2 regions of the Lysinibacillus sp. YS11 genome follow, and region 1 is predicted to be linked to the other one. Evidence: riboswitches for the same ligand, from Rfam matches in the RefSeq annotation. Region 1 holds a riboswitch; the other holds the start of a gene.
What was found. A riboswitch is a leader RNA that binds a small molecule or an ion and turns the genes downstream of it on or off. The one in region 1 is predicted to bind cyclic di-AMP.
Positions count from the first base shown of each region.

Region 2: it holds a riboswitch for cyclic di-AMP, as region 1 does, so the genes downstream of both, LBYS11_RS01485 (APC family permease) here and LBYS11_RS14975 (TrkH family potassium uptake protein) in region 1, are expected to answer to the same signal.

Region 1 is NZ_CP026007.1:3,012,167-3,020,294, forward strand. Features, by position in the region: gene floA (flotillin-like protein FloA) at 1-658, opposite strand, end outside; gene LBYS11_RS14965 (NfeD family protein) at 662-1,990, opposite strand; gene rpsU (30S ribosomal protein S21) at 2,303-2,476, opposite strand; cyclic di-AMP (ydaO/yuaA leader) riboswitch at 2,729-2,870, shown strand; gene LBYS11_RS14975 (TrkH family potassium uptake protein) at 2,987-4,324, shown strand; gene LBYS11_RS14980 (potassium channel family protein) at 4,350-5,006, shown strand; gene LBYS11_RS14985 (manganese catalase family protein) at 5,058-5,627, opposite strand; gene LBYS11_RS14990 (spore coat protein CotJB) at 5,652-5,915, opposite strand; gene LBYS11_RS14995 (spore coat associated protein CotJA) at 5,908-6,135, opposite strand; gene deoC (deoxyribose-phosphate aldolase) at 6,271-6,942, opposite strand; gene mtaB (tRNA (N(6)-L-threonylcarbamoyladenosine(37)-C(2))-methylthiotransferase MtaB) at 7,256-8,128, shown strand, end outside.
Region 2 is NZ_CP026007.1:303,300-311,427, reverse strand. Features, by position in the region: gene LBYS11_RS01485 (APC family permease) at 84-1,907, opposite strand; cyclic di-AMP (ydaO/yuaA leader) riboswitch at 2,026-2,175, opposite strand; gene LBYS11_RS01480 (PepSY domain-containing protein) at 2,390-2,914, opposite strand; gene LBYS11_RS01475 (PepSY domain-containing protein) at 3,005-3,676, opposite strand; gene LBYS11_RS01470 (HAMP domain-containing sensor histidine kinase) at 3,673-4,968, opposite strand; gene LBYS11_RS01465 (response regulator transcription factor) at 4,958-5,653, opposite strand; gene LBYS11_RS01460 (hypothetical protein) at 5,772-6,056, opposite strand; gene LBYS11_RS01455 (leucine-rich repeat protein) at 6,155-8,128, opposite strand, start outside.

The DNA.
Region 1 (8,128 bases):
AGATTTCAAAGGCTGTTCCTGAATCCAAACCTTTAGATAAAACCGTTTGTGAAATCATATCTGGATTTTCTAATACTTCTGTATGACTAGTAGCCGAACCAATTGTAGAAACGATCCCTTCCCCTACACGGGCAATAACTGTTTCTTCACCAGCACCACCGACTAAACGCTCGATGTTGGCACGCACGGTAATACGAGCCTTTGCTTTTACCTCAATCCCGTTCATTGCTACACCTGAAATGAAAGGTGTTTCAATAACTTTTGGATTAACAGACATTTGAACAGCTTCTAATACATCACGCCCAGCTAAATCGATTGCTGCACAACGTTCAAATGACAGCTCAATATTGGCACGGTGAGCCGCAATTAAGGCATTCACTACACGGTCAACATTACCACCTGCTAAATAGTGACTCTCTAACTGATTAATCGTTACAGGTAAACCTGCTTTATGTGCTTTAATCAACGGATTAACAATTCGAGAAGGGATTACACGACGCAATCGCATCCCAATTAATGTAAAAATGCTCACACGTACACCTGCTGCTAATGCAGAAATCCACAATGCAACGGGTACAAAGGTAAAGAATACCGCAAGCACAATGAATAAAATAACTAGTCCAGCAATAGGACCAATCAAAGCTAAATCAAAACCCATTTTCTATTCCTCCATCTCTTTATCTGTTTGTCTCACAACAATGCGTGAGCCTTCAACTTTAATAATTTCTACATGTTGATTGGCATCGATATAGCCACCTTCTGATACAATATCAATGCGTTCACTACCAAGTACCATTGTTCCAGATGGACGAAGTGGTGTAAGCGTTTTCCCAATTTTTCCTAACAGTTCTGTGCGATTCACATTGGATACATACCCTTCTTCTGTCGTGGTTGCATCCATTAACACAAGCCTGTTTAAGACATGCAGTTTTTTTCCGAAAAATTTCATCAGAATCACCATTCCTATCATCGCTATCACAAGCGCAATGAGAATTGCTACTATCATTTGCATCATATTTGCACCTGCCAGTATCAGACTTAGTACTATTAAGACACCACCTAAAATACCAACAATTCCACCGGGGACAAAAAACTCTGCAATTAAAAGGGCTAAGCCAACAATAAATAACAATAATGTTTCATATCCCGCAAAGCCGGCCACCATATGTCCAAAGAAAAATAAACCAAGTGCTGATAAGCCCATTATACCTGGAACACCAAATCCTGGCGAATAAAGCTCCATCACAAGTCCTAAGCTAGCGATAGACAATAGAATAGGTACAATGATGGGATTTGTAATAAAACGAGCTAACTTTTCAGAAAAGGTTGGTTCAATGGGAACAACATCACTACCATTCAAGTTGGTTACTTCTAAAAGCTCCTGAAAATCTTTAACCGTCCCTTCAGAATATTTAACCTTTGCTGCCTCTGAGGCTGATAGGGTTAACAAATTCTTTCCGCCAGCACGGTATTCTGGTAGTTCATAGTTGGTATCTGCCATTGCTAATGCATACTTAGGGTCGCGCCCTGACGTTTCTGCTGCTGCTTTCATTTGAGCAAGCCAAGCGCTATTGGCCTTTAGGTCGGCTGCATTACCTGCAGAATCGATAACTGCCGCTGCACCGATTGTTCCATTTGGAACCATGTAGATCTCATCCGCATGTAAGGCTAAAAACGCTCCTGCTGAGTGCGCATCCTTATTAATATAAGCAATCGTTTTTATTTGCGTTGCATCCATAAGCATGGCGATATCGCTTGCTGCATTCACAAAACCGCCAGGCGTATGTATTTCTAAGATAATCGCCTCTGCATTGTTTTCTTCAGCCTCTTTAAAAGCTCGTTCTAAAAATGCATGAAGTCCTCGCTCTACTTCATTATGAATCGGAACATGATAAACCTTATTACTGGCAAAAGCCGAAGTTAATGGAAACGCTAACAAAAAAGTCATCCATATCACTAGTAAATAGCTGAGGATTCTCCGTTTTCGCATCTTTTTCCCTCCCTTCTAACATGCCTCTCCTCTGTATATACGGTCAATCATGCGAAAAGTTTCACAAATCTTAAAAAATTTATTAATTATTTATCATTCGATCTAATGCCAATTACTAACACTTAGTATGTGCAAAAAAGCCGAATGAATCAAAGTGATTTCATTCGGCTTTTTCATATGTACGTAAAGTTGAGCAATGTAAAATACCTGAAATTAATCAAAAATGTGATTAATTTCAGGTATAACTTTGTCTGCTCAGTGAATCATACAATTGCGTGTTATGAACGTAGGGATTTTTAATGGGAAATTAAATTACCACTTACGTTTACGTGCAGCTTCTGATTTCTTTTTACGTTTTACGCTAGGTTTTTCGTAGAACTCGCGCTTTCTAACTTCTTGAATTGTACCACTTTTTGATACAGTACGTTTGAAGCGGCGAAGAGCATCTTCAAGCGATTCGTTTTTGCGAACGACAGTTTTTGACATCTCTCTTTCCCTCCCTCCGAACACACGTCAATACACAATTAGGCAAATCACCTTCTGTTGTGTACTAAAAAATTATATCGTATTGTCTAATAATGGTCAATAGAAAGTATGCGAAATTATCAAGTGAATTTTTGGTTTTATTTTTGCTCGAATTATTCACACACAATTCGCCCACAATAAAAATAATTACATTTTCTTAACAATTAAGGGGTTTACAAAAAATAGAATAAAGGCGTAGAATAATCACATTCAATTTCATATCGGCCAAATCTCAACTATTTGAGAACGGAGGAACCAATCTTTTGGGGTTAATTCTGCTTTAGCAGAAGGGATGAGAAAGCTCTTTCGCCATCCTACCCGTCAGCTAACTTCGTCGGCTAAAGCGAAGGAGGTCGTTATTGACCACCATTATTAGCATGCTTTCTACCCTTTTCATGCTCTAATCGTAGGTCTTTTTATTATGCCATCTAACAAACAGTTGTTTACTATTCAGAATTGAGGAAATATTAAATGAACAATTTTAAAAGAGCATTAAATCCTCCCAAAGTTCTTGTATTGGGCTTTGCCCTTATCATTGCCATAGGTACGTTTCTTTTAACAATGCCATTTTCTACTGAGGATGGGAAGGGTTTGCCCTTTTTAGATGCTTTATTCACTGCTACATCAGCTACTTGTGTCACAGGTTTAATTGTAGTTGATACAGGTGATACCTTCTCTATTTTTGGCGAAGTGGTCCTTTTATTCTTAATCCAAATTGGCGGTTTAGGATTTATGACATTTGCCACATTATTATTTTTACTGCTTGGAAAGAAAATTTCATTAAAAGAAAGACTGCTGCTTAAAGAAGCATTTAATAATATCTCCATTGCTGGTCTTGTTCGATTAGTGAAAAGAATATTACTCTTTACAGCATGTATTGAAATAATCGGTGGTCTAATTCTATCGATTCGTTTTTCTTTTGAAATGCCTATTGGAAAGGCCCTTTATTTTGGATTTTTTCATGCCATATCCAACTTCAACAACGCGGGCTTCGATTTAATGGGTGGCTTTAACGGAATGACTGCCTATGTTGATGACCCCTTTGTTGTTTTCACCATCTGTGCTCTTATTACAATCGGTGGATTAGGCTTTATTGTGATGAATGAATTGTATGAATATCGTGTAACTAAAAGGCTTTCTGTCCATTCAAAAATAGTCTTAGTAACGACACTTTTGCTCACTGTTAGCGGAACCATTTTGATATTTTTGTTTGAGTATGGCAACCAAAAAACTCTTGGACCATTATCCGAATGGGGTAAAGTATTAGGTTCCCTTTACCAAGCGGTTACACCACGAACTGCTGGCTCCAATACACTGGCTATTGGGGACTTAACGCATTCTACATTATTTTTAATGATTCTTTTCATGTTTATTGGGGCAGGCTCTGGGTCGACTGCTGGAGGTATTAAAATCACAACCTTTGCTGTTTTAGTAGCTACTATGTGGTCACAAATTCGAGGAAAAGAAGATGTCGTTCTCTTTAAACGTAGAATTGTTACTGAAACTATCTTAAAGGCTTTGACGGTTACAATGTGTGGAGGATTAATTGTTGTAGTCGTGACGATTATTCTCAGTATCACGGAACAGCATCATAGCTTTATGATGTACTTATTTGAGGCTACCTCTGCGTTTGGTACTGTTGGTCTTTCGATGGGCCTAACTCCAGAGCTAACACCTGCTGGTCGTCTTCTTCTGATTATTACAATGTTCGCAGGAAGAGTAGGACCATTAACCATTGCTTTTGCCATTGCAAAACGAAGAAAAAAAGAGAGTTTCCGCCACCCAAAAGGAAATATTATGATTGGATAACCAAATGAGAGGAAGACAGAACGCTATGACCATTAAACAATACGCTGTGATTGGCTTAGGTAGATTCGGAACAAGCGTCGCTCGCAGATTGCATGAAGCTGGACAGGAAATATTAGGAATTGATATAAATGAAGAAAGAGTAGAGGATGCCGAACCCTATGTGACTCACGCTGTGGTTGCAGATACAACAGAAGAAAAAGCCTTAAAATCGATTGGTATTGGTAACTTCGATTGTGTTATCGTAGCGATCGGTAATGATATGCAATCTAGTATTTTAACCGTCTCTTTATTAAAAGAGCTAGGGATCAAAAAAGTGATCGCAAAGGCACTTGGTAAAAGACATGGACAAGTGTTAGATAAAGTAGGAGCTGATTGGATTATTTACCCAGAAAGAGATATGGGTGAACGTGTAGCTAATCAACTCCTATCCCCAAATATGTTGAATTATATCGAATTATCAAAGGAATACAGCATTGAAGAAATTATGATTCCTTCCAAAATGGCTGGACAAAACCTTCGGGATTTAGACTTGCGCGCAAAATATAACGTCAGTGTAATTGCGATTGTGCGCGAAGGTGAAATTATTATCTCCCCTTCTCCTGAGCAAATTATTGAAAAGGAAGATTTATTAGTAATGATTGGTCATCGAAAAGATCTTAGCTTATTCTCAAATATTCAGTAACCGCAAAAAGGCTGTGTCAAGTTCACCTTGATACAGCCTGCCATTTTTGTCTTAGAAAACTTTCTTTTGATCTCTATCATCTTTTAAAATTTCAACAGCCTCTCTAAAGCGCTGGGAATGAACAATTTCCCGTTCACGTAAAAACTTCAAGCTATCATTTAAATCCGTGTCATCTGATAAGTCAATAATCCATTGATATGTGGCACGTGCCTTTTCTTCGGCTGCTATATCCTCATACAAATCCGCGATAGGGTCACCCTTTGCTTGAATATAGGTTGCTGTGAATGGTACCCCCGAGGCGTTTTGATAAAATAGAGCCCGATCGTGATTTACATAATGATCACCCAATCCAGCTTCTTTCAGCATTTCTGGTGTTGCATCTTTTGTTAGCTTATAAATCATCGTGGCAATCATTTCTAAATGTGAAAATTCCTCTGTTGCTATATCGGTCAATAACCCTACTACTTTGTCAGGAATCGTATAGCGCTGATTCATATAGCGTAGAGCTGCTGCCAGTTCCCCATCCGCTCCTCCATATTGTTCAATTAAAAACTTTGCAAGCATTGGGTTACATGTACTAACTTTTACCGGATACTGGAGTTTCTTTTCATAATACCACAAAGATTTTTCCTCCTAGTCTTTTGTTTAGACTTGCCATGGCCATGGTGTATCAATCCAGTTAAAAGGATAATTCGAATAGCTTCTCCCAAAATTCATGAGTGGTCCATATTTTTGCTCAAAATCAATTTTAAGTTTCATACTTTTCTCTGTATTTTCATTAAATTGCTGAATGGCGTCATAATCGTGTGGATGAGTGTCTAAATAGAGGTTTAATTCAACAATGACGAAATCAATTGCTTGTATTTCTTCTAATTGCTTATAAAATTCGGGCGGCATCTTTTTAGTCATGCTTCCTCCCTCCTTTTAGGGGAAATGGGTATGGGCTAAACAACTGTGGCCATAGTGTTCCTGCCATTAGCGCTTCTCTGGCGGTTGGAAATTGTGGAAGTCCAGGTGGTTGAAAACCCATATATAGTTGTGGGGGTGTTGCATAATACTTAACTTCTATAGGCTTACAAGGATCAAAGGGGCTAATATAGGGCCTCCAAGACTTATACTGTGTAAACATGACATCCTCCTTTCTGTATTTACATTCATCAGTGGAGTATATGTGTATAGAAAATTATTATGCTGATTAAACACAAAGAAGCCATAAGCTCATGTCAATGTACACATGAGCTTATGGCTCTATAAAAAGATAATATTAATAGTTGGAGTCTGCAATTAAACCATTCATAATAGCTACACCAGAGCTAGCCCCAATACGAGTCGCACCTGCTTCTACCATTTTTTTCATGTCCTCTAAGCTACGAACACCACCTGATGCTTTTACACCAAGTTCTGGACCTACAGTTTTACGCATAAGCGCGATATCCTCTGCTGTTGCTCCACCAGTAGAAAAACCTGTAGATGTTTTCACATAGTCAGCACCCGCTGCTACAGCTAACTCACATGCCTTCACTTTTTCTTCGTCTGTTAGTAAGCATGATTCAATAATGACTTTTACAAGTGCGCTATCTTTAGCTGCTTCTACCACTGCTGCGATATCTGCTTGTACAAGGTCATAGTTTTTATCTTTTAACGCACCGATATTAATAACCATATCTACTTCTTTTGCACCGTTAGCAATGGCGTCTTTTGCTTCAAATGCTTTGACTGCTGGTGTATTGGCACCAAGTGGGAAGCCGATAACCGTACAAACTAACACGTCTGTACCCTGTAATAATTCACTGCTTCGCTTTACCCAAGTTGGATTTACACAAACAGAAGCAAAGTTAAATTGTTTAGCTTCAGCACATAATTTTTCAATTTGTTCTTTTGTTGCCTCAGCCTTTAATAATGTATGATCAATCATACGTGCAAAATTTTTTTCCATTGTTAAACGCTCCTTCATTAAACAAGATGTACGTACCTCTTCGAATCATATCATTTTTTCGCGATGGCGTCTAATTTCTTTCTATATAATGAACACCCAAATATAAACATTCCAGAACGAGTCATGTTTATCTGAAGTCCTCAAAAGATTATATAGAAAGTGATAACTTAATTATTTCACAAAAAAATCTTATATGTACTGATTTTATAAGGATTATGTTATCATAAATCACGTATCTAAAATATGTACAACGAAAAACTTATTAAATGTTTGGAAACACAAGGTAATGTGAATTGAAAGGATGATATATATCATGAGTAACGAGCGATCAAAAATCGTGAGTTTTCATACTCTAGGTTGTAAAGTAAATCATTACGAAACAGAAGCAATTTGGCAGCTGTTTAAAGAAGAAGGCTATGATCGAACAGAATTTGATCAACAAGCAGACGTTTACGTCATTAATACATGCACAGTTACGAATACTGGAGATAAAAAATCACGTCAGGTTATTCGTCGAGCAATTCGCCAAAATCCGGATGCAGTTATTTGTGTAACAGGATGCTATGCACAAACATCCCCTGCAGAAATTATGGCAATCCCTGGTGTTGATATTGTTGTTGGAACACAAGATCGTACGAAATTACTTGGTTATATTGAACAATATCGTGCGGAACGACAACCGATTAATGCTGTACGTAATATTATGAAAAACCGAGTATACGAAGAATTAGATGTACCAGCATTTACAGACCGTACACGTGCTTCGTTAAAAATCCAAGAAGGCTGTAACAATTTCTGTACATTTTGTATTATTCCATGGGCACGTGGTTTAATGCGTTCTCGTGACCCACAAGAGGTATTACATCAAGCACAGCAATTAGTAGATGCTGGTTATCTTGAAATTGTCTTAACTGGTATTCATACAGGTGGCTATGGTCAGGATTTAAAAGATTATAATCTTGCTCAATTACTACGTGATTTAGAGGCCAATGTAACAGGCTTAAAGCGTCTTCGTATTTCATCTATTGAGGCTAGTCAATTAACAGATGAAGTAATTGAAGTACTACGTGAATCAAAGATTGTCGTGAATCATTTACACATCCCTATTCAATCTGGTTCTGATACGGTATTAAAACGTATGCGTCGTAAATATACAATGGAGTTCTTCGGTGAACGTTTAACAAAA
Region 2 (8,128 bases), 1.9 Mb from region 1:
TATTCTGGAACTTTTTAATTGTAAACGTTCGTGTTTTCAATCAACGTACTGATTATAACAGACTATTTTCTAGCTTGCTAGCATTATTTTGATAAATGGAACGGTACTGTCATAATGACGACATTTCTGTGAAATAACAGTGATGTACGAATGAGAAGACTCGATTGGTTGTGTAGCATATGATGCCACCCTTTTTTCGGTAAGAATTGAGGGATAACAACTGTAACTTTATGACCTGTCTTCGTACATTGATGTTCTACTTTATCAATAAATTTAATTAATGGCTGTGTAATGCTGCGATATGGTGAATAGTAGGTAACTAATCGTACATCAGGTTGCCAGGCGTTCCACTTCTCTTCAAAAGCTTTTGCATCTGCTTGATCGAAAGCTACGTAAAAGGCTATCACTTTATCAACCTTAAGTGATTTGGCATAATGTAGGGAGTTTTCAACCACCTTTGTTATACCAGCTACTGGCACAATGAAAACATTCCCCTCAATAGTAGCCAGTTCCTCATGATTTAATCTTAACTGTTCTCCAACAGCTTGATAATGTTGCTTAATGCGATGGAATACAAAAATAATAATTGGTAAAAAGATAAACACTGGCCATACTTGAGGCATTTTTGTCACAAAAAACATCATTGCCACGATGAAAGAGATAGCAGCCCCAATTGTATTGATCGTAAATTTTGCTACCCAGCCTTTAGGTTTTTCGCGCCACCATTTTCTCATCATTCCCGTTTGCGCTAATGTAAAGGGAATAAATACGCCTACTGCATAGAGCGGAATTAAATGCTCTGTGGCCCCGTCAAAAAGTATAATTAAAAAAATGGCTGCAATACCTAGCATTAAAATACCATTTGAATAGCCAAGACGGTCCCCACGAATTTGGAAGATTCGTGGGATAAAACCATCCTTCGATAAATTTACAGCAAGCAAGGGAAATGCTGAATATCCTGTGTTTGCGGCAAGTACTAAAATCATTGCCGTTGTCCCCTGGACAATATAATAAAGAAAATTCCGACCAACACTAGCTTCTGCTAGTTGGGAAACGACTGTTGCTTCTGCTGTTGGTGCAACGCCATAAAAATAAGCTAGACTAACAATCCCGATGAATAAAACGGCTAAAATGGCGCCCATTGCTAAAAGCGTTTTAGCAGCATTATTCGGGGCAGGATTTCTAAAATTAGGTATAGCGTTAGAAATAGCCTCTACTCCTGTTAACGCTGAGCTTCCTGAAGCAAATGCCTTTAATAAAATAAATAGGCTAATCCCTGCCACTGGTGTGCCAATCTTTGGATGTAGCTCTGCAGGCACCTGTCCAGTTGCCACATTATAGAGCCCAATCCCGATTAGCAACAGCATAACGCCTACAAATAGATAAACTGGGTACGCCAAGATAGAGGCTGACTCTGTTACACCTCGCAAGTTTAAAATCGTTAAGAAAATCACAAATATAATAGCAATGGGTACATTATAAGCATGAAGACTTGGAAATGCAGATGTAATGGCATCTGTCCCGGCCGACACACTTACTGCTACCGTTAAAATATAATCAACAAGCAAAGAACCCCCTGCAACAAGACCTGCATTCACGCCTAAATTTTCTCGTGATACGACATAGGCGCCTCCTCCATGTGGATAGGCGAAGATAACTTGACGATAGGATAAAATCAGTGCCACGAGTAGAATAACCACTCCAGCGGCAATAGGTAAAGAATACCAAAACGCCATTGTACCTACCGTCATTAGGACAATTAAAATTTGTTCTGGTCCATAGGCTACTGATGACAATGCATCTGATGATAATATGGCCAGTGCTTTTGTTTTACTGAGCTTTTGTTCCCCTAACGCATCGGATCTTAATGGTTTGCCGATTACATAACGTTTGAATGAGGATTTCATTGATAAACACCTTCTAGTTTCATAGAATGTGTTTCGCCTTTCTAAATTACATCAAAAAACGCCTACAAGTCATCACTAAATAAGACTTGTAGACGCTCATCCGTCTGCCAAGCTCCACTTTTCTGCTCTTAACGCTTACGAGGTTAGCTGTCGGATTCGGGCCTGAGTAGCCCTACTCCTCCACAAGGAAGAGATTCACCCCAAGAATGGCTATGCCATCCATCAAAATTGGTTCCCCCGCGTTTAGTTGCTTCAGCGATTTAGAAATTTGAAACTTTTATAATGATGTCATATTACGCCTGCTAATTGAAAAAGTAAAGAAGAAAATTTTTCTGTTTTTTGAGTAAAAGCATAGGCTTTTTTTGAACATATAAATAATCGCTTCTTAAAGAAAATTTCCTGAATACCTAGTAAATACCCATAATACAAACAATAAAAACTGCCTTAAAGGTATGTTCTACCTTTAAGACAGCTCAATTATATTAGTCATCAAAGCCTTGTTCAAAGTCGATAATGTTCCCAGAGACTGCATCCACATCTACTTCGTATTCATATTGACCATCTTTCAGTTCAATTTCATATACACCATCATCAAGCTTAATTTTTGTCACTTTACCCTTTGCTTTTGTTTGGGCTGTCTTGATAGCCTGCTCTTTTGTAATTATTTTTGTTGTAGTAGTCGTAGCAGGAATATGATCATCCCAATCATCGTCATCTAGACGTTCCTTTTTCTGCTTGAGTAATTTTCCACTATAAGCATCAAATTTTAAATCATATTCTTCTGTATCTGTATACACCTCTACTTCATAAATAGAGCTAAACTGATTTTGGTCAAATTCGATATTGGCAACTGTACCATCCACTACCGCTAGAGCTTTCTTCTCAATTTCCTGCATGGATAAGACCTTTTTTTCTTGGGCATTTCCTGATAATAAAGTCGTCGAGCCAATCGCTGCACCCACTCCCAGTGTAATTACTAGTGCTGGAATCATGATCATTTTTTTCATGTTCATCTCTCCTTTGTTTTATCTAAACTTAGCTTACCAAGTGAAGATGATAGAACTATAAGAGGAACATTAGAATTTCATGAGAATGATTTAATGATCGTCATCCCATGTTACAGATAGTACTTTTCCTGAAACAGCATGAATTTGAAATGTAGCTTCGTCCTCCTGCGTTTCAATCTCAACTAAATAATAACCACCTTCTGAGGTTTCTTCAAAATCAACTGAATCCACTTCACCCTTTAATTGCTTAAGAGCTATTTGAATGGCCTGTTGCTCAGTAATAATAGGCTCTTCGATAGGTTGTTCTTGTGGCTCAACCTTTTTCTCAGCCAGTAGTTCGCCAGTATAACCATCAAACGTTAAATCCTTTTGAATTTCCTCATTTTCAACACGTACAGTGTAAATGGCGTCTGTAAGCATAACGCTTTCTACATCTCCATATTCCTTTTTAACCATTTGTCTGATCTGCTTTTCTGTTAATAGTAATTTACTATGTCCTTCTTTCAGGATTAGATCAGTCACCTGTTGTGTCGTAACATCGAGTATAGCTCCATACTTGACATCGTCACGCGTAAAAAGCATTTCAAAGGTGCTTCCTTGTTTTTCAACCTGTGTAACATGACCATTGTAGATAGTCTCAATATGCCGAATAGCCTGCGCTTCACTAAGAGGTTGAACGTAAAAATAACGATGTTGAACAAACCAAATTACTCCACTACAAAGAAGGATAATAACAACAATTACTAACATCCACTTTTTCATTGCTGTCCCTCCTTTGGTATACATAAAGTAAAGCTTGAGCCTTCCCCTAGCTTACTTTTCACATCTATCGTTATACCTAATTGTTGTGCCAGTTCGTGTGCTATTGCTAGCCCTAGCCCTGAACCACCTGTTTTACGATTACGATCCTCTGTTACACGATAGAAACGCTCAAACAAATGAGGAATATGCTCGACCGGAATACCAATACCAAAATCTTGGATGGTAATACGTACATGGTTGGTTGTTTCAGTGGCTTGAATACGTACTTCATCCTCACTATATTTCCTAGCATTATCCAGCAAAATAAAAAGTAGTTGCTTCAATATTTTTTCATCACTATAAATAAATTTTGGTATCTGCGCATCAATTCTAAATGTTCGATGATAAGCCTGTTCCATTTGTGAAGCTACTTTATTTAAGAAAGGGGCAAGCTCTAGTTGTTCGAAATGAACGTCCAATTGCTCTTTGTTTTTAGCTAGTTCTAGCAATTGCAACACCATTTCATGCATACGAGATGATTCATTGGCAATGGCCTGTAAGGATTCCTGAGCAACCTCACGATTATCAAAACCCCTTCTTAGGAGTAGTTTTGCATAACTTTCAATGACAGTTATAGGAGTTTTTAACTCGTGAGAGGCATTTGATACAAATTCTTGTTGCTTTTGATAATGTTGTTCAAGCTTCTCCATCATTATATTAAAAGTGCGGTTAATGTTTATTAACTCGTCCCCACCTTTTTCTGTAGTATCTATTTTTTCATATTTCCCAGTAGATGCACTTTTGCGCATGGTCTCATTTAAACGTTCTAGCGGTAATAAAATAAGTCGCCCAAGTACCAAGCTCGCTAGGAAAATTGGAATCGTTGCAACAACAGATACAACCACTAAGATGACCTTTAACAAATCTAATGTCCGTTCTACTTCTTCCATAGATTGCTGTAATGTTATGTCCACTACCGTTCCGTCGATCCAAATAGCAGGCATAGTGTAGGTAATGGCAGGGACTTCTTGCATTTCAAGGGTAGCTTGAACCTTTGTTTTCAAGCGTTCACCATCATAAATATAAACAGCACCATCCGTTGGCATATAAGCTCTTAATACTTGCTGTAGGTTGGTTTGTGCATTTAACTGACTCAGTGTAGAGCTTAAATCATTTGCCCGTGACTGGAGCTGATTATATTCCGTATCATAGGCAAATTTCTCATACAACAAATAAATTCCACTATTTGTTGCCACTATAATAACTAGCATAAGCAATGTTGTTAGTAGATGAATTTTTGTTTTAAGTCTCATAACTATGTTCCTTTAGCACATATCCAACACCTCGAATTGTTTGGATAAGAGGTGCTGGATTAGCAGCCTCAAGCTTTTGCCGTACATAACGTATATAAACATCCACAACATTTGTATCCCCATAATAATCATAGCCCCACACAGCCTCTAATATTTGCTCCCTTGTCAGTACTTGTTTAGGATGCTTTAGTAAATAGAACAACAAATCATACTCACGGGGTGTCAGCTGAATTTCCTTATCAAAATACACAACTTCCCTTGTTTGCTCGTTTATCGATAAATGGCCAAATGTAAGTGCAACTTGCTTTGGATTTACCTTCTGCGAAAACCGTAGTGCATTGCGAATTCGTGCCAGTAGCTCCTCAATTTCAAAAGGCTTTGTCACGTAATCATTGGCTCCTAAATCCAAGCCCTTTACCTTATCCTCTACTTCACTTTTAGCAGTTAGCATGATAACAGGTGTTTGGGATTCTGTTGCACGAATACGCTTTAGCACATCAATACCGCTCATCTCAGGTAGCATGATATCAAGTAAAATTAAATCCCATTGCTGCTCACGGTATTGTAGTAAGCCTTCTGCTCCTGTATGAGCCATTGCTGCCTCATATCCTTCAAATTGAAGCTCCAGTTGTAGCACTCTCGCAATATTCTCTTCATCTTCTATAATTAAAATTCGATGTGTCATGTCGAATCCGTCCTTCGCCTTTTCTTTTCATCGTATACGATACAAGTGGTGAAAGTCTAATTAGAAAATGATGAGAAAGACAATACATTTCTTTTTTTGACACAGGGTACGTCTTTAACTAATAAACTTTCGGTAAAAAGCTGTAAATATCCCTTTTCTCAAAAATTCCTGAGCTTACTTTAGCAACTTTTTTGCCATTTAAACGGCTTGGAAAGGGAAACTCAATATGTGGACCATTATAATGAATAATTGTCACTGTACCATCAGAGTTATTACGCCAATCATAATTCCTTTCATCCGTTTTAATTGAAAGTTTAATCGATACAAAAGCTAAACTTAAGAATAATATGAAGAAGGCAAGACGAACGATTTTCAATAGAAACACTTCCTTTTCTATTAGCATAATAATTTACATCCTTACGCACTATTGAGTAATGTTAATAATTTGAACAAAAAAATCTCACCAAAAGCTTTATGGATAGCCATTGGTGAGGTTTTTAATTATTGATGCAAAGCTCTATACAAAAATGTTACAAACTCCGCACGTGTTACAGGATCATTTGGTCTAAAGTTGCCATTATCTCCAATTGTGATCCCATTTCCTGCAAGTATAGCGATAAAGTTGTGTGCCCAGTGTGTTTTTGGCACATCCTCGAAAGTATCTTTATTCGATGAAGTTAAATTAAAGGCAAGAACTAATACTTTTGCCATTTGAGCGCGTGTCAAATTCGTAGTTGGCTGGAAGTTCCCATCTATGCCTTCAAACAAACCTGCTTGTTGCACCTGATCGATTACCCCAAAATAGAGATGGCTTTTAGGTATATCGTTAAATTCTCGCGCATCTTTTTTCGGTTCTAGCGCTAATGCTCTTGTTAATATCAGGGCAGCATGCTGGCGCTGAATTGGTGCATTTGGCTTGAAGGTGCCATCTTGATAGCCTGTAATAATGCCCTGCTTTGCCATCTCCTGAATCATCGCCCAGGCCCAATGTCCTTGAGAAATATCTGAGAAGATGATATCTGGCTCTGTTGGTTGTGGATCAATTGGTTCTTCAGGTTTAGGTTTTTGTTCTTCAGATTTAGGTTCTTCAGGTTTTTGTTCTTGTTTTTCAGGTATGTTTGGCCCTGGTTTTGGGGATGGATTCGGAGATATACTTCCTCCACCACCCGATGAACCGTCTTTTACCCAATGGGCATATAAGGTGATATTGGACTTCACTACATCTTTAGAAAAATTCCATGGTATCGTCAGTTCAATATCCTTATACCAGCCTGTAAATGTATAGCCTGCCTTTGTTGGATTTACTGGATTTGTTGCTAAGGTATCTTTAGTTACCTTCTGTGATGCTACTGCACTTCCTCCATTTGTTTCGAAATCCACCGTATACTGTGCGACGACGTTTTCCCATTTTGCATACAAGGTTGTATTTTGGGTTATCATATCCGTTGTAAAATTCCATGGTGTGGTGAATTGAGCATCCTTATACCAGCCTAAAAATGTATACCCTGGTTTTATAGGGATTACTGGTTTACTTACTAGTGCCTCATAAATTACTGTAATAGGATTGATTGCTGTCCCCCCATTTGTATTAAATGTGACAACATATGAATTTGCTTCCCATTTCGCATACAAGGCAAGATCTGATTCTTCAATATCAACAATGCTATTGACTGTATAATCTATACCATCTCCCACGTTAGTGCTGTTCCAACCATCAAATGTATAGCCAGTTTTTTCTAAAGATCCTATATTATCTAAGATCGTTGCTGGAGTATTTCTTGGATACATATTCATATCTACTGGTGGATTTCCTTGTTCAGAGCCATTTCCATGATAGATAATTTGATAAGTAAGTAACTCGAACTGGTGATTATTTTGATTGGCATAGGCTTGAGCAGTCGATGCATCATGACCATAAATAATTAAATTACTTGGATTTGCATTAAAAATATCTTCTAAAAGAATCGTTGCATCCGATAATATTTTCACTTGTTTAAGATTATTGTCATTAAAGGCATTATCCTCTACAGTCATTACATTTTTAGGAATTTCGATGCTACTAAGTCTATTCTTCCCAAAGGCCCATCTACCAATATTCGTTACACTACTAGGAATCTCTATACTTGTAAGCTGATTATCGAGAAATACACTTTCCGCTATACTTGTTATACTTGAGGGAATCGTTACATTTGAAAGTTCATTGGTAGCAAATGCATACGCTCCTATACTTACGACACTAGTAGGTATTACTAAAGAGGTTATGTGATTATCTGAAAACGCCCATTCTCCTATAGTCTCCAAAGTTGCTGGTAACTCAATGTTTGTTAATTGGTTCTCCATAAATGCGAAATCCCCAATTGTCTTAAGTTGATTTGGCAGCTTAACTGTAGCAAGTGCATTATCTAAAAATGCATATGAGCCAATTTGAGTAACTTGATCTGGTATTTCTATAGCAGTAAGTTTATTTGTAAAGAA